DNA from 3 places in the Mesorhizobium sp. BR1-1-6 genome. Region 3 is predicted to be linked to each of the others. Evidence: predicted binding sites of a transcription regulator. Region 3 holds the regulator's gene; each other region holds the start of a gene.
The links. The regulator LexA, encoded in region 3, represses DNA repair genes until DNA is damaged. The targets are predictions, from matches to a motif close to TGTTCNNNNTGTGTTCNG.
Positions count from the first base shown of each region.

Region 1: a site for LexA is predicted at 1,965-1,982, ahead of LB545_RS11955 (sel1 repeat family protein). Genes of this name have one in related genera too.
Region 2: a site for LexA is predicted at 4,242-4,259, ahead of parE (DNA topoisomerase IV subunit B). Genes of this name have one in related genera too.

Region 1 covers NZ_JAIUHZ010000004.1:415,848-425,612, forward strand. The annotation lists gene LB545_RS11935 (AMP nucleosidase) at 1-614, opposite strand, end outside; gene LB545_RS11940 (hypothetical protein) at 716-910, opposite strand; gene LB545_RS11945 (hypothetical protein) at 964-1,122, opposite strand; gene LB545_RS11950 (DUF2147 domain-containing protein) at 1,330-1,671, opposite strand; gene LB545_RS11955 (sel1 repeat family protein) at 2,117-2,383, shown strand; gene LB545_RS11960 (branched-chain amino acid ABC transporter substrate-binding protein) at 2,782-3,903, shown strand; gene LB545_RS11965 (acetyl/propionyl/methylcrotonyl-CoA carboxylase subunit alpha) at 4,057-6,018, opposite strand; gene LB545_RS11970 (O-acetyl-ADP-ribose deacetylase) at 6,000-6,563, opposite strand; gene LB545_RS11975 (carboxyl transferase domain-containing protein) at 6,565-8,172, opposite strand; gene LB545_RS11980 (isovaleryl-CoA dehydrogenase) at 8,174-9,337, opposite strand; gene LB545_RS11985 (TetR/AcrR family transcriptional regulator) at 9,404-9,765, opposite strand, start outside.
Region 2 covers NZ_JAIUHZ010000005.1:13,175-22,939, reverse strand. The annotation lists gene LB545_RS12110 (DUF2336 domain-containing protein) at 1-5, shown strand, start outside; gene LB545_RS12105 (FUSC family protein) at 7-2,073, opposite strand; gene parE (DNA topoisomerase IV subunit B) at 2,112-4,172, opposite strand; gene cpaB (Flp pilus assembly protein CpaB) at 4,408-5,334, shown strand; gene LB545_RS12090 (type II and III secretion system protein family protein) at 5,420-6,835, shown strand; gene LB545_RS12085 (hypothetical protein) at 6,840-7,109, shown strand; gene LB545_RS12080 (CpaE family protein) at 7,134-8,348, shown strand; gene LB545_RS12075 (CpaF family protein) at 8,345-9,765, shown strand, end outside.
Region 3 covers NZ_JAIUHZ010000010.1:73,131-82,895, reverse strand. The annotation lists gene LB545_RS19695 (AMP-binding protein) at 53-1,678, shown strand; gene kynA (tryptophan 2,3-dioxygenase) at 1,675-2,511, shown strand; gene kynU (kynureninase) at 2,575-3,822, opposite strand; gene LB545_RS19680 (TetR/AcrR family transcriptional regulator) at 3,819-4,496, opposite strand; gene lexA (transcriptional repressor LexA) at 4,949-5,692, shown strand; gene LB545_RS19670 (ComEC/Rec2 family competence protein) at 5,686-8,136, opposite strand; gene gltX (glutamate--tRNA ligase) at 8,240-9,664, shown strand.

The DNA.
Region 1 (9,765 bases), on a different contig from region 3:
AACAGCACGAAATTCTGGAAATGCTGCGGCGTGGTCGCGGTATAGTGCGACAGGCGGTGGAGCGAATAGTCGATCCGCTGCGCGGTGAAGGGCGCCAGCGGCCTTGGTTCTCCGAACGCCACTTCGAACGTGCCGTTGGCGATCTGGTCGTCTGTACCGTCGAGATCTGGCACGTCGAACAGGTCTCGGATAGGCCGCTGGATACGCTCGGCCGCGGTTCCGTCGACATGGGTGCCTTCGAGAAAGGCGAAATGCAGCGGGATCGGCGTTGTCGATTCCGAGACCGTGACCGCGACCCCGTGGTTGCGCATGATCAGACGCAATTGCTCGACCAGATAGCTTTCGAACAGGCTCGGCTGGGTGATGGTGGTGGAAAAATGCCCCGGCGTCGGCATGTGGCCATAGGCTTGGCGCGAATCGATCTGGGTGAACGAGTTGGTCGTGACGCCGATCTCCGGGTAGAAGGCGCGGTAGCGCTTGCTGCTGTCGCCGCCGGCGGCAAGCGCCGCGAAGGAGTCGCGCAGGAACTTGGTGTTGCGGTCATAAAGGGCTTGCAACGCCGCGACGGCCTTTTCTGCGGTGTCGAAGCTTTGCCGGCCAAAAGGCTCGGGCATGACGACAGATTCGATGGCTTGGGGATAGATTCGCTTTTCCATGGCTCAATATAGAGATTTGGAAAGGCGGTTGGGAGGGGTATCCCGATCGAAGGCGCAATTTATCCGCGCTGCAGGCTGACCAGCAGCACGAAACCGACGCCCGACTTCTTCAGTGCTGGCGCGTCGATCGTGGAACCGGCATCGGCACGCATCATCGGTACGGCCAGGACCGGCGCGGCAAGAAACGCCAGGATGAGCGCCGCCCGCGGCAGAAGCCGAACGGTTTTGAAGAGGTTGGCGGCGATGCGGTTCATGGTCTTTGCTTTTCTTTCGAGGTCTTGGTTTGGTCAGGTCTTTGGTTTCTGTCTCAGGGGCGAAGGGTGGTCGGGCAGGCGAGGCGGCAGGTTCTGGAACTGGCCTCGTTCCAGGAACGGGCCGGACGGCCCGCTTCGGCGACGAGGATGGCGAAGAACATTCCAAACAGGCTCACCAGCAGGCAGACGATGGTGAAGCGGCGGGCGAGCATTGGTCGTGTCTCCTTCAATACGCAGGAGAATGCCCGGGCACGACTGAACCGGCTCTGATGCCGACGTTCATCTGCCGTTCAAATCGGTTGATGGATTTTGAGGCGGCGCTGGCCATAAGGAGCATGGCTGCCGGCACAGCATGCCAGGATCATGAAACGAAAACGGGGCCTGCCGGCCCCGTTTTCATGTCGCAAGGATGGGGTCGATCAGAGCTTGTGCCAGGTCTGGCTCTTGCAGATCAGCCCGCCGAGCACGCAACCGCTCATTTTCAGCGAGGTGCCCGATAGTGTCGCCTTGCCGGAGTAGGTCTTGTCGTTTGCCGGGTCGGTTATGTTGCCGGTGTATTTGTTGTCGCCGGACGCCTTGAGCGAACCGATGGTCTTGCCGGCATATTTGCCAGACTTCAGCGTGATGGAAAATGAACCCGAGCCCCCGATGGCCGCGGTATCGCCGGCCTGCGTCTTCCAGTTTCCCTCGATCGGATCGGCCCAGGCCAGACCGGTCAGGATCAAAGTGGCCGCCAGGGCCAGGCTTGCTTTTCGAAACATCTTTCCTCCCTTGGATACCGGCAGGAGGCTACGCCTCGCCGGTCTGCCGCTTACGCAAACGTAAGCTAATCCAGCTCCCTGCAAAACAAAAGCGGTGCCGCAGCGGAAGCTTTGGCAATTCAGATGCGCCGACGGAAGCAATGTCGGCAGGGAAATGAATGCATGCATGCGCGGCGTTTGTTTCGCGTGGTTAGCAGAGTGTTGATTCCGCCCGCGAAAATTGTCGTCAAATTTGGCGCTATCCGGCTGAATCGCTGGCTTTGTATCCTTAACGAATTTCCACGTTTACCTATTGTTTTAGCTTTGTTTTCCTCAAATTAAGCACGCCATTTAACGACGGATTCAAGCCTGAGCGGCATTCTCGAAAGCATCGAAAGAGCAGCCCGGGCAGACAAACGGAGGCAGCTCTCGGGAGCCAGACAGGGCCGGAAGAGAGGATTGAAAAATGGCACGTTTTGAAATGCTTGAAGCAGGCTTCGGCGCCATGGGGGCAACTGCCCAGGCCGACATTCTTTTCGAACTGGGGATGATGTATGCGACGGGCCGCGATTGCGAGACCGATGTCGTCGCCGCCCACAAATGGTTCAACATCGCCGCGATCAAGGGTTCGGCCCGCGCTGCGGAATTGCGTTCGGAACTGTCGGCTGCGATGTCGAAGGTCGAGATCGCCAAGGCGCTGCGCGAAGCCCGCGAATGGATGACGATGCACTGAATTTAGAGATAAGGCAGGGCGGCCTTCTGGTCCGCCAGGCAAGGACAAGGCCGCGGTAAGACGGCCACGTGACAAAACCAAGAACGCGGCACGCCCGACAGGGCCAGCGGCGCGGCGGCCATGATCCGGTTTCGGAAAGATCAGGGCCAGCAGGAAGACAGGGAAGGCGAGTTGGGTTCGAGTGCGGGGGCGCTTGAGAAACAGCTCGACAGGCAAAGCCGCGACCGGCCGGAACAAGGCCGGCGCGGCTTTTGCCTTTTTGCTCCAGAGATGCTCCGCAGGCCTAATCGAGCGCCGCCAATGCGCCTAGACAGGCCACACGAAGGATGAAATTGTCCGGCCTCTCTGGAAGAAGCGTGGCCGGGGCGGCCGCGCGTGAGTGGAGGAGTCATACCGCAATGAAAAAATTAAGTATTTTGAACGCGGCCATTTTCGGCCTGATGATGAGCGCGCCGGTCGCCTATGCCGACGACATCACCTTTTCGGTGGTCGGTCCGATGACCGGACAGCTCGCCACCATTGGCGATCAGTTCAAGCAGGGCGCGCAGGCTGCCGCCGACGCGATCAATGCTGCCGGCGGTGTCGACGGTCGCCAGATCAAGCTCGATATCGAGGATGACCAGTGCGACCCGAAGCAGGCGGTTTCGGTCGCCAACCGTATCGTCGCCAATGGCGTCAAGTTCATCGACGGCCACGCTTGCTCGGGTTCGAGCATTCCGGCTTCCGCCGTCTATGCCGAAGCCGGTGCCCTGATGATGAGCCCGGCCTCCTCGAACCCGGTGCTGACCGACGCCGCAGCGAAGGCCGGCTGGCCGACGATCATGCGCCTCTATACGCGTGACGATGCGCAGGGTGCCTTCATCGGCCCCTGGATCGCGAAGAAGTATGCCGGCAAGAACGTCGTCATCCTGCATGACAAGAGTGCCTACGGTCAGGGCGTTGCCGATGCGGTCAAGGCCACGATGAATGCCGGCGGCCTGAAGGAAGTGGACTATGAAGGCATCAATGCCGGCGAAAAGGACTATTCGGCGCTCGTCACCAAGCTCAAGGACCTCAAGGCCGACGTTGTCTATTTCGGCGGTTACCACCCGGAGGCTGGCCTGATCCTGCGCCAGTCGGCGGAACAGGGCATCAAGTTCCAGCTGATCATGCCGGATTCGATAGCCTCGCCGGAATTCTGGCAGGTTGCCGGCCCGGCCGGCGAAGGGACCATGTTCGTCTTCCCGTCGGATCCTCAGGCAAAGCCGGAAGCCAAGGCAGCCGTCGAGAAGATCAAAGCCGGCGGTTTCGTGCCGGAAGGCTTCACGCTATTCTCCTACGCCACGATCCAGGCCTTTGCGGAAGGCATCAAGCGTGCCGGCAGCGATGATCCGGCCAAGGTCGCCGAGGCGCTGAAGAACGGGCAGCCAATCAGCACGGTTGTCGGCAATGTCACCTTCGACGAGAAGGGCGACCTCAAGAACGCCAGCTACGACATCAACCAGTGGCACGACGGCAAGTATGCGCCGATCCAGCCGTAATCGCTGCCTATATCGATGAAATGGCCGGGCTCGTCCCGGCCATTTCATTTCTGCCTGTGTGTCTTGCCATGGACATATAACGGCGGTCGACATTCTACGGCGCCTCTCTCTGTCCGGCAGGACAGGGACGCTTGGCGTCCGGCAGCGAGGCTGTCAGCCTTGCATATCCTCGAACCGCACCAGCACAGTGCCGTCGGTAACCTGCGCGCCCTCGGTGGCGATCTCGGCGATCACGCCATCATGGGGCGCGGCGATGGTGTGCTCCATCTTCATCGCCTCGAGAATAAGCAGCGGTTGCCCCTTCATCACCGTATCGCCCTTTGTCGCCCGCACAAGCTTGACCAGTCCCGGCATCGGCGCGCGCAAACTGCCTGACGCCGCCGCCGCATCATCGCCTCTGGCCAACGGGTCCGGCACCGCGAACGTATAGCCGGCCGCGCCTTCGAATATCGTGATGTGGCCTGGCCAGCGGGCGAGGCGAGGAACGGCGCGAAGGTCATGCGAATTGGCGCTGTCATAGGGTGCATGGAGCGTCACCTGGGAACGCCGGTCTGGTCGTACCGAAACCCTTGCCAGAATATCGTCCTCGCCAAACTTCAGCCGGATCTGTCGTGCCATGCCATGGAAATGCGTGTAGCCGGCAAGCGACGACCATGGATCGTCCGATGCCGGCAGCGCGCCCGCCCCGGAGGCCGCTATGGCCGCGGCCGCGACCGTTTCGCCGCTCGGCGGCGCAATCTCGGTCAGCGCCTGCTGGTGGCGGCCTATCAGGCCGGTATCGACGTCGCCCGCCGAAAAGTCCGGATCGGTCACCAGCGCGGCGAGGAAGGCGGTATTGACGATCGAACCGGCGACTTCGGTTCGCGCAAGCGCCGCGCCGAGTGCCTCCAGCGCAGCCGGCCTGTCCCCGCCATGCACCACCAGCTTGGCGATCATCGGATCATAATAGGGAGAAATGGCGTCGCCGGCCCGCACCCCGGTTTCGACACGCATGGCGGCCCCTTGGGGAACCATGTCGGGAAATTTCAGATGATGCAGCGTGCCGGTCGCAGGCAGAAACTCCCTTGCGGCATCCTCGGCATAGAGGCGCGCCTCGAAGGCGTGGCCGGCTAGCTTTATCTCGCCTTGCGTTTTCGGCAGCTTCTCGCCGGATGCGACCCGCAACTGCCATTCTACCAGATCAGTGCCGGTGACCATCTCGGTGACCGGGTGCTCGACCTGCAACCTCGTGTTCATCTCCATGAACCAGAAGCGGTCAGGCGTCAGGCCTTGCGAGGCATCGACGATGAATTCGATGGTGCCGGCACCGCAGTAGCTGATCGCCTTGGCGGCCTTCACCGCCGCCTCGGTCATCGCCTTGCGTAACGCCTCGGTCATGCCGGGGGCGGGGGCTTCCTCGATAACCTTCTGATGGCGTCGCTGCGCCGAGCAGTCGCGTTCGAACAGATGGACGGCATTGCCGAAATTGTCGCCGAAAACCTGCACCTCGATGTGGCGCGGTTTGTCGATATATTTTTCCACCAGTACACGGTCGTCGCCAAAAGCGGATTTCGCCTCGCGTCGTGCGCTGGACAGCGCTTCGGAGAACTCATCGGGGTGCTCGACCCGGCGCATTCCCTTGCCGCCGCCGCCGGCCCGCGCCTTGATCAGCACGGGGTAGCCGATTTCGCGTGCCTTGGAGGCCAGGATCACGATCTCCTGCGCCTCGCCATGGTAGCCCGGCACGACGGGCACGCCGGCCTTTTCCATCAGCCGTTTGGCGGCATCCTTCAGCCCCATGGCGCGGATAGAGGCCGCCGACGGGCCGATGAAGGTGAGCCCCGCGGCCGCCACCTGGTCGACGAAATCAGGATTTTCCGACAGGAAGCCATAGCCGGGATGAACGGCTTGCGAGCCTGTCGCCAAGGCGGCCGCGACGATCTTGTCGCCGCGCAGATAGCTGTCGCTGACAGGCGAAGCACCGATATGTACCGCCTCGTCGGCCATCTCGACATGCAGGGATTTCGCATCGGCATCGGAATAGACGGCAACCGTGCGCACCCCCATCCTGCGCGCCGTGCGGATCACCCGGCATGCGATCTCGCCTCGGTTGGCGATCAGGATCTTTGTGAACATGAAACCTCCGTAGACTGCGTTCGCCTCGAGGAAGCAACGGCCTCACGGTATAGTTCGGCCATTTGTTCGTCGAAGCAGCAGAAGATGACGGTCTGCGGCGTCGTATTTCGGCTCAAGAAGCTATTTACGGCGCCGACTGCAATTGCTGCCGCCTCATCCCTCGGATAGCGGTAGATGCCCGTCGAGATCGCCGGAAAGGCGACCGAGCGGCATTCCTTCTCGGCGGCGATTTCGAGCGAACGCCGATAGCAGGAGGCGAGCAACTCCGCCTCGCCCTTGCCGCCGCCCTGCCAGATCGGACCGACCGTATGGATGACGTAGCGGGCCGGCAGCCGATAGCCCCTGGTCAGCTTCGCATCCCCGGTCTTGCAGCCGTTGAGCGTGCGGCATTCGGCGAGGAGGTCCGGCCCCGCCGCCCGGTGAATGGCGCCGTCGACCCCGCCGCCGCCGAGCAGCGAGGAATTGGCCGCGTTGACGATGACGTCGACATCCAGCTTGGTGATGTCGCCGAAGTGAATGCGGATCCTGCCTTGCACCTCGCCCATCTCACATCCTGAACACGCCGAAGCGCGTTTCCTCGCTCTCCGCGTTGAGCGCCGCCGAGAGGCTGAGCGCCAGGACCTCGCGCGTCCTGGCCGGATCGATGATGCCGTCGTCCCATAGCCTTGCGGAGGAATAAAGCGGGTGGCCTTCATGCTCGTATTTCATCAGGATCGGCTTCCTGAACTTCGCTTCTTCCTCGGCGCTCCATTCGCCGCCCTTGCGCTCGATGCCCTCGCGCTTGACCATGGCCAGCACCGTCGCCGCCTGCTCGCCGCCCATCACCGAAATGCGGGCGTTCGGCCACATCCACAGGAAGCGGGGCGAATAGGCGCGCCCGCACATGCCGTAATTGCCGGCGCCGAACGAGCCGCCGATGATCACGGTGACCTTGGGCACGCGGGCGGTGGCGACTGCCATCACCAGCTTGGCGCCGTCCTTGGCGATGCCGCCTGCCTCATATTTGCGCCCCACCATGAAACCGGTGATGTTCTGTAGGAACACCAGCGGAATCTTGCGTTGGCAGCATAGCTCGATGAAATGCGCGCCCTTCAGCGCGCTTTCGGAAAACAGCACGCCATTGTTGGCGATGATGCCGACCGGCATGCCGTGAAGATGGGCAAAGCCGGTGACGAGCGTGGTGCCGTAATACTGCTTGAACTCGTCGAACTCCGAACCGTCGACGAGGCGCGCGATCACCTCGCGCACGTCATAGGGCTGGCGCAGATCCGTCGGCACGATGCCGTAGATCTCATCTGCCGGATGAAGCGGCGGAATCGGTTTCTGGACGGCAAGGCTTACGGTCTTGTTCCGATTGAGGTTCTTTATGATGCGCCGGCAGATGGCCAGCGCATGCTCGTCGTCGAGCGCGTAGTGGTCGGCGACGCCGGAGAGCCGTGTATGGACGTCGGCGCCGCCGAGATCCTCGGCGCTGACGTCCTCGCCGGTGGCGGCCTTCACCAGCGGGGGACCGCCGAGGAAGATGGTCGCCTGGTTGCGCACCATGATCGTCTCGTCCGACATTGCCGGCACATAGGCGCCGCCCGCCGTGCACGAACCCATGACGCAGGCGATCTGCGGGATGCCTGAGGCGGACATGTTGGCCTGGTTGTAGAATATGCGCCCGAAATGCTCGCGGTCGGGAAACACCTCGTCCTGGTTGGGCAGGTTGGCGCCGCCGCTGTCGACCAGGTAGACGCAAGGCAGATTGTTCTGCAGCGCGATCTCCTGCGCGCGCAGATGCTTCTTCACCGTCAGCGGGTAATAGGTGCCGCCCTTCACCGTGGCGTCATTGACGACGACCATCACTTCCGTGCCTTCGACGCGCCCGATACCGGCGATGATGCCGGCGGAGGGAATGTCCTCGCCATACATCGACCATGCGGCGAACTGGCCGATCTCGAGAAAGGGCGACCCGGTGTCGAGCAATTGCGCCAGCCGCTCGCGCGGCAGCAGCTTGCCGCGCGCGACGTGTCGCTCGCGCGCCTCTTCCGAGCCACCGCGCTCGACGCTCGCGGCCTTTTCGGCGATATCGCCGACCAGCGCCCGCATGCGTTCGGCATTGGTGTGGAAGGTATCGGAGGAAGGGGAGATCTGGGTCCGGAGGACGGCCATGCTATACCCCCTCCGCCATGATCTCGCGGCCGATCAGCCATCGCCGGATTTCGCTGGTGCCGGCACCGATTTCGTAGAGCTTGGCGTCGCGTAGCAGCCGGCCGGTCGGATAGTCGTTGATGTATCCGTTGCCACCCAGAAGCTGGAGTGCGTCAAGCGTCATCTGCGTTGCTTTTTCGGCGGCAAACAGAACGCAGCCTGCGGCGTCCTTGCGACTGGTCTGGCCGCGGTCGCAGGCGGCGGCGACCGCGTAGACATAGGCGCGCGCGGCGGTCATCGTCGTGTACATGTCGGCGAGCTTGCCTTGCACCAGCTGGAATTCCCCGATCGCCTGGCCGAACTGCTTGCGCTCATGCACGTATGGGACCGCGACGTCGAGACAGGCGGCCATCAAGCCGATCGGGCCACCGGCCAGCACCGTGCGCTCATAATCGAGACCGGACATCAGAACCTCGACGCCACGCCCTTCCTCGTGCAGCACGTTCTCGAACGGCACCTCCACATTGTCGAAAACCAGTTCGCCGGTGTTGGAGCCGCGCATCCCGAGTTTGTCGAGCTTTTGCGCAACCGAAAATCCGGCAAAGGCCTTTTCGACGATGAAGGCGGTGATGCCGCGCGCATGACGCTCCGGATCGGTCTTGGCATAGACCACCAGCGTCTCGGCGTCCGGGCCGTTGGTGATCCACATCTTGGTGCCGTTGAGCACGTACCGGTCGTTGCGCTTTTCAGCGCGCAGCTTGAGCGAAACCACGTCGGAGCCGGCGCCGGCTTCCGACATCGCCAGCGCGCCGACGCGCTCGCCCGAGCAAAGCGGCGGCAGGAATTTCTCCTTCTGCGCCGGCGTTGCCCAGCGGTTGATCTGGTTGACGCAGAGATTGGAGTGGGCGCCGTAGGACAGGCCGACCGAGGCCGAGGCCCTTGATATCTCCTCAACGGCGATCACGTGGGCGAGATAGCCCATGCCGCTGCCGCCGAACTCCGGATCGGCGGTGATGCCAAGCAGGCCGAGATTGCCGAGTTCCGCCCACAGATGCGCCGGGAATTCGTTCGAGCGGTCGATTTCCGCCGCGATCGGCGCGATCCTGTCCTGGGCGAAGCGCCGCACCAGGTGGCGCAACGCCTCGATATCCTCGTCATGCCCGAAGCTGAGCGTGTTCGTATACATCCGGTTCCTCCTGCCGCAGGACCCCCGAAAATCGACTTGGATTTTCGGAAAGGATCACGCGCAAAATTAAAATCCTACAGCGTCGTTTGCGCGTCCAAACGGACGTGCGGCGCTGTAGGTGTCGATCGTCGCCCCGACGAGCCGCATCGTCATCGAAAGATATGTCGCTGTGACTTCTGCGATCGACAGCCGCTCGCCCGGCCGGAACCAGACGATGACGCCGGTCATCATCTGGATCAGCGCCATGGCGGTGAGGCCGGTGTCTTCGACGCTGAACACGCCTGCCTCGGCGCCGTCACGCAGAATGGCGCGCAGTTCCTTCTCATAGGCCGTGCGCATCCGCAGTATCTGGGTCAGTCTTTCGGGCGACAGGCTGCGCAGTTCCATGTTCGAAACATGCGTCGCATGGCGGCGGGCGATGTGGAAGG
Region 2 (9,765 bases), on a different contig from region 3:
CTTAACTTAGCCTTTATCCCTGGCAAAAAAATCCGGAAAATCCTCCATCGCCGCCGCGACAATCCGTAGTGACGCCGCAATCTGGAGCATTTCACCAGTGGCGTTTCGCTGGGCGATGCCGGCGGCATACTGCCGGGCGACGGCAATGGTGGATGTCTGCGGATCGCCCGGGGCGCGGAAGAGCAGTTCGCGTGCCAGTCCACGCAGGAAGTTGGCGATCGAAAGCGTCGTCTCGGCCGGAACGGCGTGCGCCTGCTGTGCGCCACGCAGCCGCAGGACCTCCAGACCGACGGTGACGGCGGCGACACTGCCGCCCAGAACCGCTTCACCCTTCCTGCCGCTGGTCTGCACCAGCGGCATCAATTGGTTGATGCGGTCATAGGCGAGGCTCTCGAAGGCCGAACGCCTCGGCACGCGCTCGTGCAGGCAAAGCCGCGCCAGATCCTCGCGCATGGCCCGCACGATGCGGTGCGCCGCGAGCCATGGGTCGGCGGGCAGCACGATGATGAAGACGCCGATTGCCAAAAGGATGCCGACCAGGATCGAGGCCGAGCCGGCGAAGAACGGGCCCGGGTCGTAGGTCATCGCCTGGTGCGGGCTGAGGAAAGCAAGAAAATTGATGGCGAAGGCCGTCGCCACGCCGACATAGCGGGGATTGGCCATGGCGAGCGCCGCCGGCACCAGGATCGGTACGACGAACAGCATGAACCAGCCGAAACCAGGAAAAACGGGAAGCGCGATCTGGCCGACGAGAAAGGCAAAGGGCAGAGCCAACAGCGTTCCCTGGAAGAACCCCCAGGCTACCCGCACCGGATCGGGGCGGGCGGCAAACAAGCTCGACACGACGGCAACCAGAATGACCGTGCCGGCGGCTTCCGACCATCTCGTCGTCAGCCAGAAAGCGGCGACCAGCAGCGTTGCAAGCGCGGCGCGGACCGCGTTGCGGCTCGCCCCGTGATAGTCGCGATGTACAACCAGCGCCGGGGGGCTGCGTTCGCGTGAAGGCCGCGTGACGGGCGCACGCAAGGCATCGAGACCGCGCAGCGTCTGCTTCAGCGCTTCGGCGAAATCGGCGGCGATGGTGAGCCGGGTGACGGTGCCGACTCTGTCGCCGTCCTGGTCGGCCAAGGCGTCGGGCATCTGCGTCGCTTTGGCGCCGATCGCGTCGAGCCGTGCCAGCCAGGGCGCCGTGTCGTCGAGCGCGCCCGGCGTCGCCGCCATTTCAGTGACGAGGGCTTGCAACTCCGAGCGCACCGGAATGAGCGCCGCGTTCTTCGGTGCGGCGTGTGAATGCAGCGCGCGGGCCGCGGACAGCGCTGAAAGCAGTTGTCCGATGGTGCGCCGGACCGGATGGGCGCGCGGCGCGAAGCTCGGGGCCTCCAGCCTGGCATAGGCGCGCATCTCGGCGAGCGTCTGGGTGTCGGCGACCAGCTTCCGGTGCAGGCCGGAAAGCATTGCCGTGTCGCCGCCGGAAAAGGCGCCGCCGGCATAGGTGGCAAGGTCGAGAATGCTGCGCTTAAGCCGCGAGATGATGGCCTCGCTGGCTAATTTGGGCAGGATCAGCCGACTGGTCAGGCCGGCGCAGACAATGCCGAGTACGATCTCGGCACAGCGCGCGACCGCGAGGTCGACGACGAGATGCGGCTGGCCAAACGCCGGCAAGCCGATGATCATCGCGGTATAGCCGGCCAGCGCCGCCCCGTAGGCTTCCGGGTTACGCAGCAGCGACGAGACGAAGGTGCAGAGGCCGATCCATAGGGCAAGCACCGTCACCAGCACCCAGGGATTCGTGCCGAAGACAGTGGTGATGGCAATTGCGGCAACACCGCCCGCCAGCGTGCCGAGCAACCGATAAAAGCCTTTCGCCAACACCATGCCGGCGACCGGCTGGGCAACGATGAACACCGTCATCATCGCCCATTGCGGGTGATCGAGCTTGAGGGCGTAGGCGGCCATAAGCGCGATCAGGCCGGCCGAGACCGTGCGCAAGGCGAAGATCCAGTCCGACCGGGTCGGCTGTGTCAGCCCGGCAAGACCCGCTTCGAAATAGCCTTTCAGCCGTTGCCAGCTCACACGCGCGTCTCCGCAAGCCTTGATCGACCGGCCTGCGCTCAGATATCCAGCACTTCCGTTTCCGCGAATTCGGCGCGTTCCTGGATGAACCGGAAACGAGCCTCCGGCTTGGTGCCCATCAGCGCATCGACCGCGTCCTTGGTGGCGGCCTCGGCATCGATCACATCGACGCGGAGCAGCGTACGCTTCCTCGGATCCATGGTTGTCTCCTTGAGCTGCGCGGCCATCATTTCGCCCAGGCCCTTGAAGCGACCGATCTCGACCTTGCCGCGCCCGGTGAACTCGGTGCGCAGCAATTCGTCCTTGTGCGCGTCGTCACGCGCATAGGCGACCTTGCCGCCCTGCCGGATCGAATAGAGCGGCGGCACCGCCAGGTAGAGATGTCCGCCGCGAACCAGGTTCGGCATCTCCTGGTAGAAGAAGGTGATCAGCAGCGAGGCGATGTGAGCGCCGTCGACGTCGGCGTCGGTCATGATGATGACGCGGTCGTAGCGAAGATCCTCGTCGCGGTATTTCGACCGCGTGCCGCAACCAAGCGCCTGGATCAGATCGGAAATCTGCTGGTTGGCGGCCAGCTTGTCGTTGCCGGCGCTGGCGACGTTGAGAATCTTGCCGCGCAGCGGCAGCACCGCCTGGCTGGCGCGGTCACGAGCCTGCTTGGCCGAGCCGCCGGCCGAATCGCCTTCGACGATGAAGAGTTCGGCGCCGGCGGCCGCATTCTGCGTGCAGTCGGCAAGCTTGCCCGGCAGGCGCAGCTTGCGCACCGCGCTCTTGCGCGACACTTCCTTTTCCTGGCGTCGTCGTACCCGCTCGTCGGCGCGTGCGATCACCCATTCGAGCAGCTTCGAGGCTTCCTGCGGATTGTCGGCCAGCCAATGGTCGAACGGGTCGCGGATCGCGGTCTCGACGATGCGGATCGCCTCGATCGTCGCCAGCCTGTCCTTGGTCTGGCCGACGAACTCAGGCTCGCGGATGAACACCGACAGCATGCCCGCCGCCGAGATCATGACATCTTCCGACGTGACGATCGAGGCGCGCTTGTTGCCGACGAGGTCGGCATAGGCGCGCAGGCCGCGCGTCAAGACGTTGCGGAAGCCGGCCTCGTGGGTGCCGCCTTCGCCGGTCGGGATGGTGTTGCAGTAGGAGTTGATGAAGCCGTCGCCGCCGAACCAGGTCACCGCCCATTCCAGCGAGCCATGGCCGCCTTGCCTGTCGCTCTTGCCGGCGAAGATTTCGCGCGTTACCTGGAATTCGTCGCCGAGCGACGCTTTCAGATAGTCCTTGAGGCCGCCGGGAAAATGGAATTCGGCCTTGGCCGGAGTGGTGTCCTTTTCCTTGATCAGCGAAGGATCGCAGGTCCATCGGATTTCGACGCCGCCGAACAGATAGGCCTTCGAGCGTGTCATGCGGTAGAGCCGCGCTGGCTCGAACGCGGCACCCTTGCCGAAAATCTGCTCGTCGGGATGGAAGCGGGTCCTGGTGCCGCGCCGGTTGTGAACTTCGCCAAGGTGCTCGAGGCCGCTGACCGGGATGCCGCGCGAGAAGCGCTGCCGGTAAAGTTGCCGTCCGCGCGCGACTTCGACTTCGAGATGATCCGACAGTGCGTTGACCACGGAGACGCCGACGCCGTGCAGGCCGCCCGAGGTTTCATAGACCTTGCTATCGAACTTGCCGCCCGAATGCAGTGTCGTCATGATCACTTCGAGCGCCGGCTTCTTGAACTTCGGATGCGGATCGACGGGAATGCCGCGGCCATTGTCGGTGACGGTGAGAAAGCCGTCAGCCGAAAGCTCGACATCGATGAATGTGGCATGGCCGGCAACCGCCTCGTCCATCGAGTTGTCGATAACCTCGGCGAACAGATGGTGCATGGCCTTGTCGTCGGTGCCGCCAATATACATGCCCGGACGGCGCCGCACCGGCTCCAGGCCTTCGAGTACCTCGATATCGGCGGCGCTGTAGCCCTCTGAGCCGTCACGAGACGCGGCCGCCGGACGCTTGGCTGCCGCCTGCACCAGCGGATCGGCCGGACGCGCCGGTGTGCGAACCGGTTGCGGCTGCTTCTCCAGATTGCCGAAAAGATCGTTGTTGTCGTCCATGCCTGCCATAGAGCCCAAGCTGCGAATCACCCGCCGATACTGCCACGCTTTTCAGCGCCAAGCGACGGAGGTTCCTGTTACGTTCGGGGATTAACCCCCTCTTATCCTAAAACCATTCGATAACCAAGCCGGCGGAAATCGGGCGGATAGCCAGCGAGAAGATTCCTGATTCTTTAACAATGCCGCCTAGCGTGAGCCAACATAACAAGAAACTACGGGCATCAGGGGTTTGGGCGTGAGGGGCAAGGCCATAACGATGATCGGCATCGCCGCCGTTTTCGGCGCGATTTCGATCTTTGCCGCCGATTTCTGGGTCAAGCGCCAGGCCAGGGCCGACGCCGAGGAGAAAACCGCGTCGATCACCGCTCCGGCCGCACCCAGGGTTGAATTCAAGACAATCGTGGTGGCGAATGCACCGTTGCGGTACGGCATGGATCTCGACCGCACGAAACTCAACGAAATCCCCTGGCCGCAGGATTCGCTGCCGCAGGGCGCCTTCGCCACCATCGATGGACTGCTTGGGGACGGCAGCCGCGTGGTGCTGTCGCCGATCGAGGTCAATGAACCGGTGCTGCTTACCAAGCTATCCGGCCCGAATGGCCGCGCCACGCTCTCCAACATGCTGACGCCCGGCATGCGGGCCGTCACCATCCGCACCGACGAGATCGCGGGCGTCGGCGGCTTCGTCACGCCGGGCGACCGGGTGGATGTCGTGCTGACGCGCGATGCCGGTGAAATCCAGGAAGTGGCCAAGAATGCGCAAGGCGCCGCCGGCTCGACCATCACCTCCGAGATCGTCGTTGCCGACGCGAAGGTGCTGAGCGTCGGGCAGGGCGCCGACGAGCGCCAAACAACCCCGCAGGTGGCCAATTCCATAACCATCGAGGTGACCACCGAAGGCGCGCAGAAAGTGGCGCTGGCCCGCACTGTCGGCACGCTGTCGCTGTCGCTTCGCTCCGCCAGCGAGGGCGGCGACGGCAAGGACGGTGTCACCACCATCTCCTCCTTTGGCGGATCGGTGGCGGGCAAGGCGCAGGCCGCGGCCGGCTCGCTGTTCGACGCCATGGCAAAGGAGCCTGAGAAGCCGAAATTCAAGACGGTCATCGTGACGCGTGGAACGACGGCCGAGGAATATCAGGTTCCTGCGCGGGACCAGAAATAGGAATATCAGGTTCCTGAGTGGAACCAGAGCAGACCGGTGGGGACCGGACGGGACGGGAACAATGTTCAGGCAACTTCAATATCGAATGACAGGCCGGTTGCACGTCGCGCAGGCGATGGCGATGGCGGTGACGATGGCGGCGGCCGGCATCTTCGCCGGCCCGGCCAGGGCGGACAACGACATCGTCTATGTCTCGGCGACCAAGAACGCCTCGATCAAGGTCGCCAAGGGCAAGCCAAAGACGATCATGACGAGCGCGGCCTTCTACCAGATCGTCATCGGCGATCCGGAGATCGCCAACGTCAACCCGCTGACCGACAAATCCTTCTATGTGCTGGGCAATAATCTCGGCACCACCGGCATTGCCCTGTTCGACGAGAACAAGCAGCTCGTCGGCACCGTAGACATCGAAGTGACGCTCGATACCGACCAGTTGGCCGACACGATCCGCGCCAGCGTGCCCGACGCCAAGATCAAGGTCGGCTCCGCCAATGGCCGTGTCGTGCTGTCGGGCGAGGCGGATGACGCGGTCGCCGCCGAAAAGGCCAACAAGATCGCCACCCGCTTCTCCGGCAATGAGGAGGTGATCAATTCGGTCAACATCTCGTCCTCGCAGCAGGTCCAGCTCAATGTCCGCTTCGTCGAGATCAACCGTCAGGCCGGACAGGATCTCGGCGCCAAATACAGCGCCAATTTCGCTTATGGCATGGGCGGACGCGACGTTACGATTGCTCCCGGCACCATTGAGCCGGCGGGGACCGGCGAGATCATCGGCAAGCTGCTGTCGAACGGCGTTTCCATCGACATCGCCATCAAGACACTGGAAGAGCGCGGCCTGGCTCGTCGGCTGGCCGAGCCGAACCTGATCGCCCGGTCCGGCGAGACGGCGAGCTTCCTGGCCGGCGGCGAGTTTCCGATCCCGGTTTCCGAAGACAACGGCAAGATTTCCGTCAGCTACAAGAAGTACGGCGTCAGCCTGGATTTTACGCCCACCGTTCTGAAGGACGGGCTGGTCAGCCTCGACATCGCGCCGGAAGTCTCCTCGATCGACGCGTCGGCTTCCTACAATATCGGCAGCATCTCGGTGCCCGGCTTCATCGTGCGCCGCGCCAGGACGTCGGTCGACCTGAAGAACGGCCAGAGCTTCATGATCGCGGGGCTGCTGCAGTCGCAGAACGACATCACCACCTCGCGCATACCGGGCCTCGGCAAGATGCCTGTGCTCGGGGCCCTGTTCTCGTCGAAATCCTACCAGCGGCGCGAGACGGACCTGGTGATCATCGTCACGCCTTACCTGGTCAAGCCGGTGGATCCATCGAAGAAAATGGCCGAGCCGACCGATGGCACGCAGCCTGCCAGCAATGTCGACTATTTTCTCAACAACACCGAGGAGGTGAGGGCGTCGGATACCAATCGCGCGCTGGCGCTGGCTGACGGCAGCGCCGCGCGTGCCGCGCCCGCCACCAAAGTCGGGCATTTCCTCGACCTGCCGAAGGACTGAAGCCATGCGTCTGGTCTTGAGCTCGAGCGTCGCCTTGCTGCTTGCCGGCTTCACCGCCGGCTGCACGAGTGACGACTATGTGCGCAGCGAAGGCGTGACGAGCGGCGCCGGGGATGCCCAGGCCGCCAACACCGTCATGCAGATGGTTGATCCCTGGAAATACGGCGTCCAGAACACCAGGCTTCTCGTGCCTGCCCAGCGCGGCAGCACGGAACCCGCCACCGCCGAGCAGGCGGCCAGCGCCAAGGCATCGCAAGCCAGCGCCGACAATTGATCCGAGATCATAGGCTGACAAGTAATGGCAAACCGCATCAAGACCAGGAAAATCCTGCTCATATCGACGGACAGAACCTTCGCGCAGGACACCCGGACGGCGTTTGCCGCCTCGGAGATCATCCAGCTCTCGACGGTGGAAAAGAACATCACCGAACTTCGCGGCGAGGTCCAGGAGGCCGATCTCGGCGCGATCATCGTCGATATGGACGCAGCGAAGCTTGAGGAGATCGATGCGCTGCAACGCGTCATGCGTCGGCTGGAAGGCAAGGCGCCGGTCGTGGTCGTCACCCAGGAATTCAACGCCGCCGCCGCGCGCATCCTCGTGCAGCTCAAGGTCGCGGATTTCCTGGTCAAGCCGATCACCACGGCCGATCTCGTACGTTCGGTGGTGCGTGCGCTGCAAGGGCCGGGGCGCGAGGAAAACACCGAGTCGCAGATCTACACCTTCATGCCCGCGGCTGGCGGCGTTGGCACCACGACGCTGGCTTTGCAGACCGCGTTCCAGCTGCATCATTCAGTGACGCGCGGCGCCTCGACCTGCGTGGTGGACCTCAATTTCCAGCAGGGCGCCTGCGCCGAATATCTCGACCTGGAGCCGCGTTTCGACATCACCGAAATCGAGAACCAGCCGGAGCGTCTCGACAGGCAATTGCTCGACGTGATGCTGTCCAAGCATGCCAGCGGGCTTTGTGTTCTGGCCGCACCGACGCAGCCGGCGGAGATGCGCTCGTTCAAGACCGATGTCGTGGTGCGGATGCTGGACCTCGTCTCGGCCTATTTCGACAATGTCGTCATCGACATGCCGCGCACCTGGTTTCCGTGGACGGAGACGGTGCTGCTCGGCTCCAACAAGCTCTACATCGTCGCCGAAATGACGGTACCGTGCCTGCGCCACACGCAACGCCTGATCCAGGCGGTCTACGAGACCGCCGGCAAGGAAGTGAAGCCGAACGTCATCGTCAACCGTTTCGAGCAGAAGATGTTTGACAGCGGCATCAAGCAGGCGGACGTCCAGGAAATCCTCGGCGAGCATTTCGTAGGCGGCATCGCCAACAATTACCGGCTGGTGCGCGAGGCCGTCGATCGCGGCGTGCCGCTGCACGAGATCGATGCCAATGCCAACGTCGTCAACGACCTGAAGAGGATCATCCTTCCGGAGGAAGTGGCGGCGGCGCCGGGCAAATCGAAATCGCTGTTCGGCTTCGGCAAGAGCCTTTTGAAGAGGAAGGCCGGATGAGCAGCCGCTTTTCCACCTTGCAGAACCGCGATGCGCGTCCGCAGCGCTCCGCCGAGCCGACGGCGGTTGCGCACCGCGCGGTCGTCATCCCGACGAGCCGGAAGGTCTTGCCGGCGAAAGTCGAAGCCGTGCCGGGCAAGAGCGCCAACAAGGTGCTCGATGCGCGCGTGCGTATCCACCGGTTGCTGCTCGAGGAGATCAATCTTGTCGCGCTGGAGCGGCTGCCCAGGGACGAGATGCGCCGGCAGGTGCATGATTTCGTGTCGGAAAAGACGCGCGAAGAGCGGATGGCGATCAACACCGTCGAACTCGATGCCCTGGTCGACGACATCGTCGACGAGATGGTCGGGCTCGGCCCGCTCGAGCCGCTGCTCAAGGACCCCGATATCAACGATATCCTGATCAACGGCCATCAGAACTGCTTCGTCGAAAAGAAGGGCAAGCTGCAGCAGGTCCACATCCCGTTCAAGGATGAGGCGCATCTGCTTAGAATCATAAACAAAATCGTTGCCGCGGTCGGCCGCCGCGTCGATGAATCGCAGCCGATGGTCGACGCCCGCATGCTGGACGGCTCGCGTTTCAACGCCGCCATCCGCCCGGTCGCGGTCGACGGGCCGCTGGTGTCGATCCGCAAATTTTCCAAGAACAAGCTCGGCCTGCACCGGCTGGTCGAATTCGGCGCCATCACCCAGAACATGGCCGAAGTGCTTGCTGCGGCAGTACATGCCCGCAAGACGACGATCATTTCGGGCGGCACCGGCACCGGCAAGACGACCATGCTCAACGCGCTGTCGGCCTTCATTCCCGAGGACGAGCGGCTGATCACCATCGAGGACGCGGCGGAGCTTCAGTTGCAGCAGCCGCATGTCGCGCGCATGGAAACCCGGCCGGCCAACATCGAAGGCCATGGCGAGCTCAAGCAGCGCGACCTCGTCAAGAACGCGCTGCGCATGCGGCCTGATCGCGTCATCCTCGGCGAGTGCCGCGGCGAGGAGGCCTTCGACATGCTGCAGGCCATGAACACCGGCCATGAAGGGTCGATGGCCACCATTCACGCCAATACGCCGCGCGATGCCATTTCGCGGCTCGAGCAGATGTTGGGCATGACCGGCATGCCGATGACGGTGCAGTCGATCCGCAGCCAGATCGCCAGCGCCATCGACATCATCGTCCAGTTGACCCGGCTCTCCGACGGCAAGCGCAAGGTGACGAGCGTCGCCGAGGTGACGGGCATGGAAGGCGACGTCATCCAGATGCAGGAGATCTTCCGCTTCGTGCGCACCGGCATGGACGCCGATGGCACGATCCTCGGCCATTTCGAAGCGACCGGGATCCGGCCGCGCTTCCTGGAGGACCTGCGCGCCATGGGCATCGAGTTTCCCGGGCGCTATTTCGAACCCGGCCGGCCGCAGGAGTA
Region 3 (9,765 bases):
GATCCTGTGCTTTGTTCAGCGATGGGCGTGAGGCAGACAGGGGCAGCCGAAAATGATTGGGCCATCAGCGCATATCGACACGTTCACGCGCGATAACCTGCCGCCGCCGGATCAATGGCCGGACTTCCTGCTCGACGGCTTCGACTATCCCGAACGGCTCAATGCCGGCGTCGAACTGACCGACAGGCTGGTCGAGAAAGGGTTGGGCGACCACACCGCGCTGATCGGCAACGGCCGCCGCCGCACCTACAAGGAATTATCCGACTGGACGAACAGGCTGGCGCATGCGCTGGTCGAGAATTACGGCGTCAAGCCAGGCAACCGGGTGCTGATCCGCTCGGCCAACAACCCCGCAATGGTGGCCTGCTGGCTGGCCGCCACCAAGGTCGGCGCCGTCGTGGTCAACACGATGCCGATGCTGCGCGCCGGCGAACTCGCCAAGATCGTCGACAAGGCCGAAATCACCACAGCGCTGTGCGACACCAGGCTGATGGACGAGATGACCGCCTGCGCCAAGGACAGCGCGTTCCTCAAGCAGGTCATCGGCTTCGACGGCACCGCCAACCACGACGCCGAACTCGATCGCGCCGCCCTCGACAAGCCCGTCACGTTTACCGCGGTGCAGACCGGGCGTGACGACGTCGCCCTGCTCGGCTTCACCTCAGGCACGACAGGCGTGCCGAAGGCGACGATGCATTTTCACCGCGACCTCCTGATCATCGCCGACGCCTACGCCCGCGAGATCCTGCAGGTGACGCCTGACGACATCTTCGTCGGCTCGCCGCCCCTGGCCTTCACCTTTGGCCTTGGCGGGCTCGCCATCTTCCCGCTGCGTTTCGGCGCCGCGGCGACGCTGCTGGAACAGGCAACGCCGCCCAACATGGTCCACATCATCGAAACCTACAAAGCGACGATCTCCTTCACCGCGCCCACCGCCTATCGCGCAATGCTCAAGGCCATGGACGAAGGGGCCGATTTATCGTCGCTGCGCGTCGCCGTTTCGGCCGGCGAGACCTTGCCCGCGCCGGTCTTCGAGGAATGGACTGAGAAAACCGGAAAGCCGATCCTTGACGGCATCGGCGCCACGGAAATGCTGCATATTTTCATCTCCAACCGCTTCGATGACATGAAGCCTGCCTCCACCGGCAAGGCCGTTGGCGGCTATCAGGCGCGCGTCGTCGACGACGAAATGCGCGAAGTGCCGCGCGGCACCGCGGGCAGGCTCGCGGTGCGGGGACCGACCGGCTGCCGCTACATGGCCGATGCCAGGCAGAGCGACTATGTCCGCGACGGGTGGAACCTCACCGGCGACACGTTCTGGCAGGACGAGGACGGTTTTTTCCACTTCGCAGCGCGCTCCGACGACATGATCGTCAGTGCCGGCTACAACATCGCCGGCCCAGAGGTCGAAGCGGCGCTGCTGGCGCATGCCGATGTCGCCGAATGCGCGGTGGTCGGCGCCGAGGATGCCGAGCGCGGCCAGATCGTCGAGGCTCATGTGGTGCTCGTGAAAGGCGTGGCGCCAGACGCAATGACCGTCAAGCGTCTGCAGGATCACGTCAAGGCCACGATCGCGCCCTACAAATATCCGCGCTCGGTAAAATTCATCGCCGCTTTGCCCAAGACGCAGACCGGCAAGATCCAGCGCTTCCGGCTGCGCGCGGAGAAGATCAATTGAGCAAGCCCTACGACCCGTCCGCCGAGGGCGCGGAAATGTCGTTCAAGGAGCGCATGTCCTACAGCGACTATCTGCATCTGGAAAAGGTGCTCGAGGCGCAGGAGCCGCTTTCGTCAGCCCATGACGAGATGCTGTTCATCATCCAGCACCAGACATCGGAACTCTGGATGAAGCTCGCGCTGCACGAAATCGGCGCCGCAATCCGCTCCATCCGCGCCGACCGTCTCGAACCGAGCTTCAAGATGCTTTCGCGCGTCGCCCGCATCTTCGAGCAGCTCAACAATGCCTGGGACGTGCTGCGCACGATGACGCCCAGCGAATACACCGAGTTCCGCGACGCGCTTGGCCAGTCCTCGGGCTTCCAGTCGTGGCAGTACCGTGCCATCGAGTTCATGGCCGGCAACCGCAATCTCGCAATGCTCGGACCGCACAAGCACCGGCCGGACCTCAGCGAGAAACTGGAGGCGATCCTGGCGCAACCGTCGCTCTACGACGAGGCGCTGCTGCTGCTCGCCCGTAACGGCTTCGACATCGGTGCCGACGCAAGGCGTACGGACTGGCGCGAAACGCGGACCGAGAACGAAGAGGTCCTTGTCGCCTGGCAGATCATCTACCGCGACCCGCAGCGCTACTGGATGTTCTACGAACTCGCCGAGAAGCTGGTCGATTTCGAGGATTATTTCCGCCGTTGGCGCTTCAACCACGTCACCACGGTCGAGCGCATCATCGGTATGAAGCGCGGCACCGGCGGCACATCGGGCGCGTCCTACCTGAAGAAGATGCTGGAGGTGGAGTTGTTCCCGGAGCTGTGGAAGGTCCGCACCCGGCTCTGACGTAGCTTTGCCGACTGCATATCGTTATCCCGAACCCACTGCGCTTTTCTGAGCGACAGGCTCTTAAGTCACCGCCGCCTTGACGGCGAAACGCGCCTCCTGCCACGCGTCCGTGCGCAAAATGTCTTCCAGCACCTCGACAGCCTGCCAGACATCGACATAGCCGACATAAAGCGGCGTAAAGCCGAAGCGAATCGTGGATGGCGCGCGGAAATCGCCGATCACGCCGCGCTCGATCAAGGCCCGCATCACCTGATAGCCATGCGGGTGGAGGAACGAAACCTGGCTGCCGCGCTCATTGCCATCGCGCGGGCTTTCGAGTTCGAGGCCGTAGGCGCCGCATTTTGCCTCGACCAGTTGGATGAACAGATCGGTCAACGCCATGCTCTTCCTGCGCACCTCTGCCATGTCGACGTCGTTCCAGACATCGAGCGCCCCTTTGAGCGCGCGCATCGACAGCACAGGCTGCGTGCCGCAGAGAAACCGGCGGATGCCTGTGCCGGCAGCAAAACCCTGTTCGAAGGCGAATGGCCGCGCATGGCCCCACCAGCCGCTGAGCGGCTGGCGGACATCGCCATGGTGGCGCTCGGCCGCGTAGATGAAGGCCGGGGCACCCGGGCCGCCATTGAGATATTTGTAGGTGCAGCCAACGGCGAAATCGGCATTCGAACGGTCGAGCTCGACGGGCAAGGCGCCGGCGGTATGGCAGAGATCCCAGACGATCAGCGCGCCGGCATCATGTGCCGTCCGCGTCAGCGCGGCCATGTCGCGCAACTGCCCGGATTTGTAGTTGACGTGGTTGACCAGGATGACCGCGACCCGCTCGTCGATCAGTTCTTCTATGGTCGGCGCATCGACACCCTCGAGCCGCAGCACCGTGCCCGGCCGCGTCGAGGCAACGCCTTCGGCCATATAGAGATCGGTCGGAAAGCTGTCCCCCTCGGCGACGATGACTGACCTGTCCGGCCGCATCCCGAGTGCCGCATGCAGCACCTTGTAGATGTTGATCGAGGTGGTATCGCAGACCACCGTCTGGCCGGCGGCGGCCCCGATCAGGCGCCCGAGTTGGTCGCCGAGTTCGACCGGCATGTCGAACCAGCCGGCGGTGTTCCAGGCGCGGATGAGATCCTGCGCCCACTCCTGCGTGGCGGCCTTCTGCAGCTCGCCGAACACGGCGGGCGAAGCGGCGCCCAGCGAATTGCCGTCTAGATAGATCACCCCCTGGGGCAAGGTGAAGCGGTCACGCATGGCACGCAGCGGATCCGCGGTGTCCATTGCCTTGATCGCTGCGAGATCGGGAATTTTGCTCATGGTCGCGATGTTCCTCGGTGAGAAGAGCGCCCTGGAAACGGGCCGGCTGTTTTGCCGCCCGGGCAAGGGCTGGCCGCATAGAGGCTCAAGAACAGGGTGAACGCCCGGTTCGATCTTTGCTCGATTTCCGCCCGAGGCAGTTCCTCGAGCACCCCAACGATCCGGCGAACCTGGAGATCGCCGATCAAAAGACTGATGTAGATGTCGGCGGCTTCGGCAGGATCGTCACAGGCGATCAGGCCGGCCCGACTTGCGGTTCGAAGCAGGTCGCCAACAAGCGGCATTATGGTATTGCGGCCGAATTGCGCGATCGATTGGCCAAGCGTGCCTGTATCGTTGACGTCGCCGGCCGCGGCGCGATTGAGCGCCACCGCCTTGTCGCCCGTCACGAGGGTCAGCAGGACTGGCCCGAGCAAGTTCAGGGTTTCGAGCGGATCGCGCGCCCGGTGAAGGGCGTCCTCCAGCAGCTTCCTTGCCTCTCCCGCATTGGCTTCGATCAAGGATCGAAACAGGGTCTGCTTGTTGCCGTACCAGTTGTAGAGGGTTTCGTTCGAGGCCGATGCCCGCTTGGCGATAGCAAGCAGGGAGGCGCTCTTGTAGCCGGTTTCCCGGAGCACCGCATAGGCGGCCTCCTCTATCCGTTCGCGTCGCGCGGCCTGCTTCGGCGTGGTCATTGGTGTTCCTCTTCGAAAACCGTACATTATTATACGGTTTCGTCAAGCGAACGAACGAACGCAGCCCGTCGCGACCAGTGGTGGTGTCTGGCCGTTTTCCGGCGGAAGTTGGCATTTTGGTTTCGTTTCGTTCACGAGCCGCAGGGGTTTCTAATCCGCCCAAACGCACCCCGCACCTGCCGGTCACCCAGCTTGCAGGCTTGTGCCAAGAGTGGAGACCGGTCGGGCCACAGGCCATTAACCAAAATAGTTTCAAAGGGCCCGGGAGCGCATTGACGACGGACCGCGCTGGCAGGATGCTGGCTGCGGGAGGGCATTTCGTTTCCGTCGCCTTAACAAATTCATTAAACTTTAAATGGTTGCGGAACACAACTGGAACAGATAGGGTTTGTTCTGGGTTTGTTTTCTGATTCTGGTTCCAGACCCTTCGTGCAATGCCTTTGGGGGCCGCCATGCTCACGCGCAAGCAACATGAACTCTTGATGTTCATCCATGAACGGCTGAAGGAAAGCGGCATTCCGCCGTCCTTCGACGAGATGAAGGAAGCGCTGGACCTCGCCTCCAAGTCGGGAATTCATCGGCTGATCACGGCGTTGGAGGAGCGCGGCTTCATTCGCCGCCTGCCCAACCGGGCGCGCGCGCTGGAGGTGCTGCGCCTGCCGGACTCGATCGCGCCGGGTCTTAACGCGGCAAAGAAGTTCTCCCCGAGCGTCATCCAGGGCAGCCTCGGACAGGGCAGCAGCCCTAGCCGGCAGATCAAGCCGGCGACGTCTTCGCGTCTGCCCGCTGTCGGCAATGACGACGACGCTGTTTCAGCGGTGTCGATCCCGGTCATGGGTCGCATCGCAGCGGGTGTGCCGATCGATGCCATCCAGCATCAGACGCATTCCATTTCAGTGCCGCCTGACATGATCATGGGCGGCGAACACTATGCGCTGGAGGTCAAGGGCGATTCGATGATCGAGGCCGGCATTTTCGACGGCGACACGGTCATCATCCGCAATGCCGACACCGCAAGTCCTGGCGAGATCATCGTGGCCCTGGTGGACGAGGAGGAAGCAACGCTGAAGCGCTTCCGCCGAAAGGGTGCTTCGATTGCGCTCGAGGCTGCCAATCCGGCCTATGAAACACGTATTTTCGGACCGGACAGGGTCAAGGTGCAAGGCAAGCTGGTCGGGCTGATCAGGCGCTACTGAGCGGGCTCGGCGGTGGGCTTTTCGGGTTTGCGGTAAGGCGGCAATCCCCTTGCTTCGCGTGAGAATTTTCGCTGTTCATGCCAGGGCCGATATGGCCGGTCGACGGCAAAGCTGACCAGCGCCGGTGCCGTCGCCGATTGCCGGTCGAAGAAGACGGCGGCGCTTCCCTTGCGAGCGAGCTGCCGCTTGGTGATGACGAGAACCAGCGGATTGTGGCAGGGATCGTAGCCCGCGGGGTCGTTGATGACGATCAGATCCGCATAGGAGCAGGCCCTCCAGGCGTCCTTGCGATCCTCCACCTGCGCGATGATCGCCCCCGAGGTATGCCGGGCCATGCACAGGCCCGTGAAGCAATAGAAAGGCGCTCCCGCCGGAAGTTGCGCGGGATCGAAGATGTCGAACTGTCGGTCTCCGCTGTCGAACAGTTCCGGCGCAACGATGGTTTCGGACTTCAGCGCGCGTTTCCAATTATCGACGGTGAATTCGTTCGGGCGCGCCCGGTTGATCGCGAGCTCGCCGCCGCCGATCGGCAACGCCACCAGGCGGGCATCCTCCGAAATCAGCACGTCCGGCGTGCGCGTGTCCGAGACGGTCAACAGGCCGGCGAGCGCGAAGGGAAGTGCCGTCAGCCGCAGCCATGTCGTGGCCATCGTCGCGATGACCAGGGCGATCGCCACCAGAAGGACGGATTGCTGCGAAATCAACCCGACCGCGTCGACCGGCGAGCGTTGCGAGATCCATCCTGATATGGCGATCATCGCGGTCAGTCCCTTGCCCATCAGATAAAGGGATGGTCCATCGAACCCGAACGGCATCAGCAGCGCGCTGGCAACCGCAAGGAACATCACGACAGAAACGATCGGCATGACGGCAAGATTGGCGAACAGGCTGAGCGGCGACACGCGCTGGAAATGCCAGATGGCGAAAAGCGCCGTGGCGCTTCCCGCGATAATCGAGGTCATCGCCAGCCCACCTGTCGCCAGCAGCAATTTTCGCGTCAGCAGGCCAGGCAAGGTCCGTTGCGGCGGCGGGGTCCGCGCTTTGTCGGCTTTGCGATCCGACCAGCCGGCATAGGCGCCGACCAGGGCCGCGGTGGCGGCGAACGACATCTGGAAGCTCGGCCCTACCACCTCGTGCGGCGACACCACGATGACGGCGATCGCCGAAATAGCCAGATTGCGCATGGTGAGTGCCGCCCGATCGAACAGAACGGCGATCAGCATCACCGCCAGCATGATGAAGCTGCGTTCGGCGGCGACAACGACGCCCGAAATGACGAGGTAGGCGGCGATCGAGAAAAGTGCCGCCGCGGCCGCGTATTTCTTGACCGGCCGACGGGAGGAAAAGTTCGGAAACAGCGCGAAGCCGCCACGCAGCAGACCCATGACGGTGCCGGCGACCAGCGCCATGTGCAGCCCGGAAATTGAGATGATGTGGTAGATGCCGGTGCGTCGCATCGCTTCATTGATCTCGTCGGGAATCCCGGCGCGAACACCCACGATCAGCGCCGCGGCGATCTCGCCCTCGGCGCCGCCGATGCTGCCCCTGATATGGTCGGCAATGCTTTCGCGAGCACTCTCGATGGCGGCTGAGAGGGCGGCCCACAACGGCCTGTCATCGGCTGAGACGATTTTGGGGTTGCCGAGAAAGAAGCCGCTGGCGCCTATGCCGGCGAAGTAGCTGTCGAAGGAAAAGTCGTAGCTGTCCGGCCGCACCGGCCCGGTCGGCGGCAACAGCCTGGCATAGCCGGTCACGAGGGAGCCGGCCGTCACTTCAGCCGGCACCTTGCGCGCCGAAAGGCGAACGCGCTCGGGCGCGTAGCGTAGTTTCGGCCGCGCGGTCGATGTCACATCGATGGTCAGCCGGATGCGCCCGGTCTCCATCTGGTCGACCGAAACGACGCGGCCGGTGATTTGCGTGGAGATTTCCGAGCCCAGCATCCGCGTTCCCGCTCGCCACGTCTCGACTTTGCCGGCGAGCATGCCGAGCGCGCACAACAGCGCCGCCATGAAGCACAGATGCGTTTTCGGCCATGAGCGTGAAACGAGCGCGCACAGCGACATCAGGATCGCGACCGCGACAGGCTTGGCAAAGCCCGGCTCCGCCGCCAACGAAAAATACGCAATCGATCCGCACGCCAGGAACACCGGGACGAGCAGGAAGCCTATGCCCCGATCGAGTTCGAGCTCGGACGCTCTGGCCACGCCGTTGCGCAGACGAGGCCACGAGGCACGGCCGAACTCACGGCGCAGGCGCTCGGCCGCGCCGGCTGCGGGAATGCCGGGCGGCGTGGAAACATCCGCCGGCGGCGACTTGCCCGGCTGCTGTAGGGGCGGCAACGCCAGCGGCAATGAGGCGGGCGCGGGCATGGCAAAAAGAGAGCGTTCGCTGACGCCGGCAACGACGTCCTCGCCTTCCTCCGCGCCCCGGCCCGCTCCAGCCATCGGGTCTGCCCCTTGCGCCCTCGACACCCTATGCTACATGAACGCGCGACGCGCGAAAGTGCGTGTGATCCGCACCCCGCTCCAGACGTTTCCCGAGAGTTGTATGTCCGACAAGGTTGTCACCCGTTTTGCCCCCTCGCCCACCGGCTACCTGCACATCGGCGGCGCGCGTACGGCGCTCTTCAACTGGCTCTACGCCAAGCACACCGGCGGTACGATGCTGCTGCGCATCGAGGACACCGACCGCGAGCGCTCCACCGATGCGGCGACAGCAGCCATTCTCGAAGGACTGACTTGGCTCGGCCTCACCTGGGACGGCGACGCCGTCTCGCAGTTCGAGCGCGCGCCGCGCCATCGCGAGGTGGCCGAGGAGCTGGTGCGCATGGGCAAGGCTTACTACAGCTACGAGACCCCTGCCGAGCTTGAGGCAATGCGCGACGCGGCGCGGGCCAAGGGCCTGCCGCCGCGCTATGACGGAAGCTGGCGTGACCGCGACCCTTCGCAGGCGCCTCCTGGCGTCAAGGGCGCGATCCGCATCAAGGCGCCGACCAAAGGCGAGACGGTGGTGCATGACCGTGTCCAGGGCGACGTGCGCTTTCCCAACAAGGATCTGGACGACTTCATCATCCTGCGCTCGGACGGCAATCCGACCTACATGCATGCCGTCGTCGTTGACGATCACGACATGGGCGTCACCCACATCATCCGTGGCGACGACCACCTGACCAATGCCGCCCGCCAGACCGTGATCTACAACGCCATGGGCTGGGATGTGCCTTCAATGTCGCACATACCGCTGATCCACGGCGCCGACGGCGCCAAGCTGTCGAAGCGGCACGGCGCGCTGGGCGTGGAGGCCTACCGCGCCATGGGCTACCTGCCCGAAGCGCTGCTCAACTACCTGGCTCGGCTCGGCTGGAGCCACGGCGACGACGAGATCATGTCGATCCAGGACATGATCGCATGGTTCGACATCGGCGATGTGAACAAGGGCGCCGCCCGCTTCGATTTCGCCAAGCTGGAGGCGCTGAACGGCGTCCATATGCGCCGCATGGGCGATGCCGAGCTGTTCGATATCTTCATTGCCACCTTGCCCTATCTCGAGGGCGGCCCGGCGATGGCCGCACGCCTCGACGACAAGAACAGGGCGCAGTTGCTGGCAGCGCTGCCGGGCCTGAAGGAGCGCGCCAAGACGCTGGTCGAACTCGTCGATGGCGCTGCCTTCCTGTTTGCCGCGCGGCCGTTGCCGATCGATGAGAAGGCAGCCCTGCTGCTCAATGACGATGCGCGCAAGGTCCTGCGTGGCGCTCACGACGCGCTCGAGGCGGTTTCAGGCGACTGGACGGCGGCCTCGGCTGAAGCCGCGATCCGCGACTATGCGACGGCCGGCGGCTACAAGCTCGGCGCCGTCGCCCAGCCCTTGCGCGCCGCCTTGACAGGCAAGAGCACCTCGCCCGGCGTGTTCGACGTTCTCGCCGTGCTTGGTCGCGAGGAGAGCCTGGCGCGCATCGCCGATCAAATCGATTAGGAGCAATCTGGCCCAAGAAGATTGGCATTGAAAGGCGCGTTTCGCAGTGCAACATTGAGCCTTGGCCCAATCTGGCACGCACTTCCTAAAATGCGGTCGCG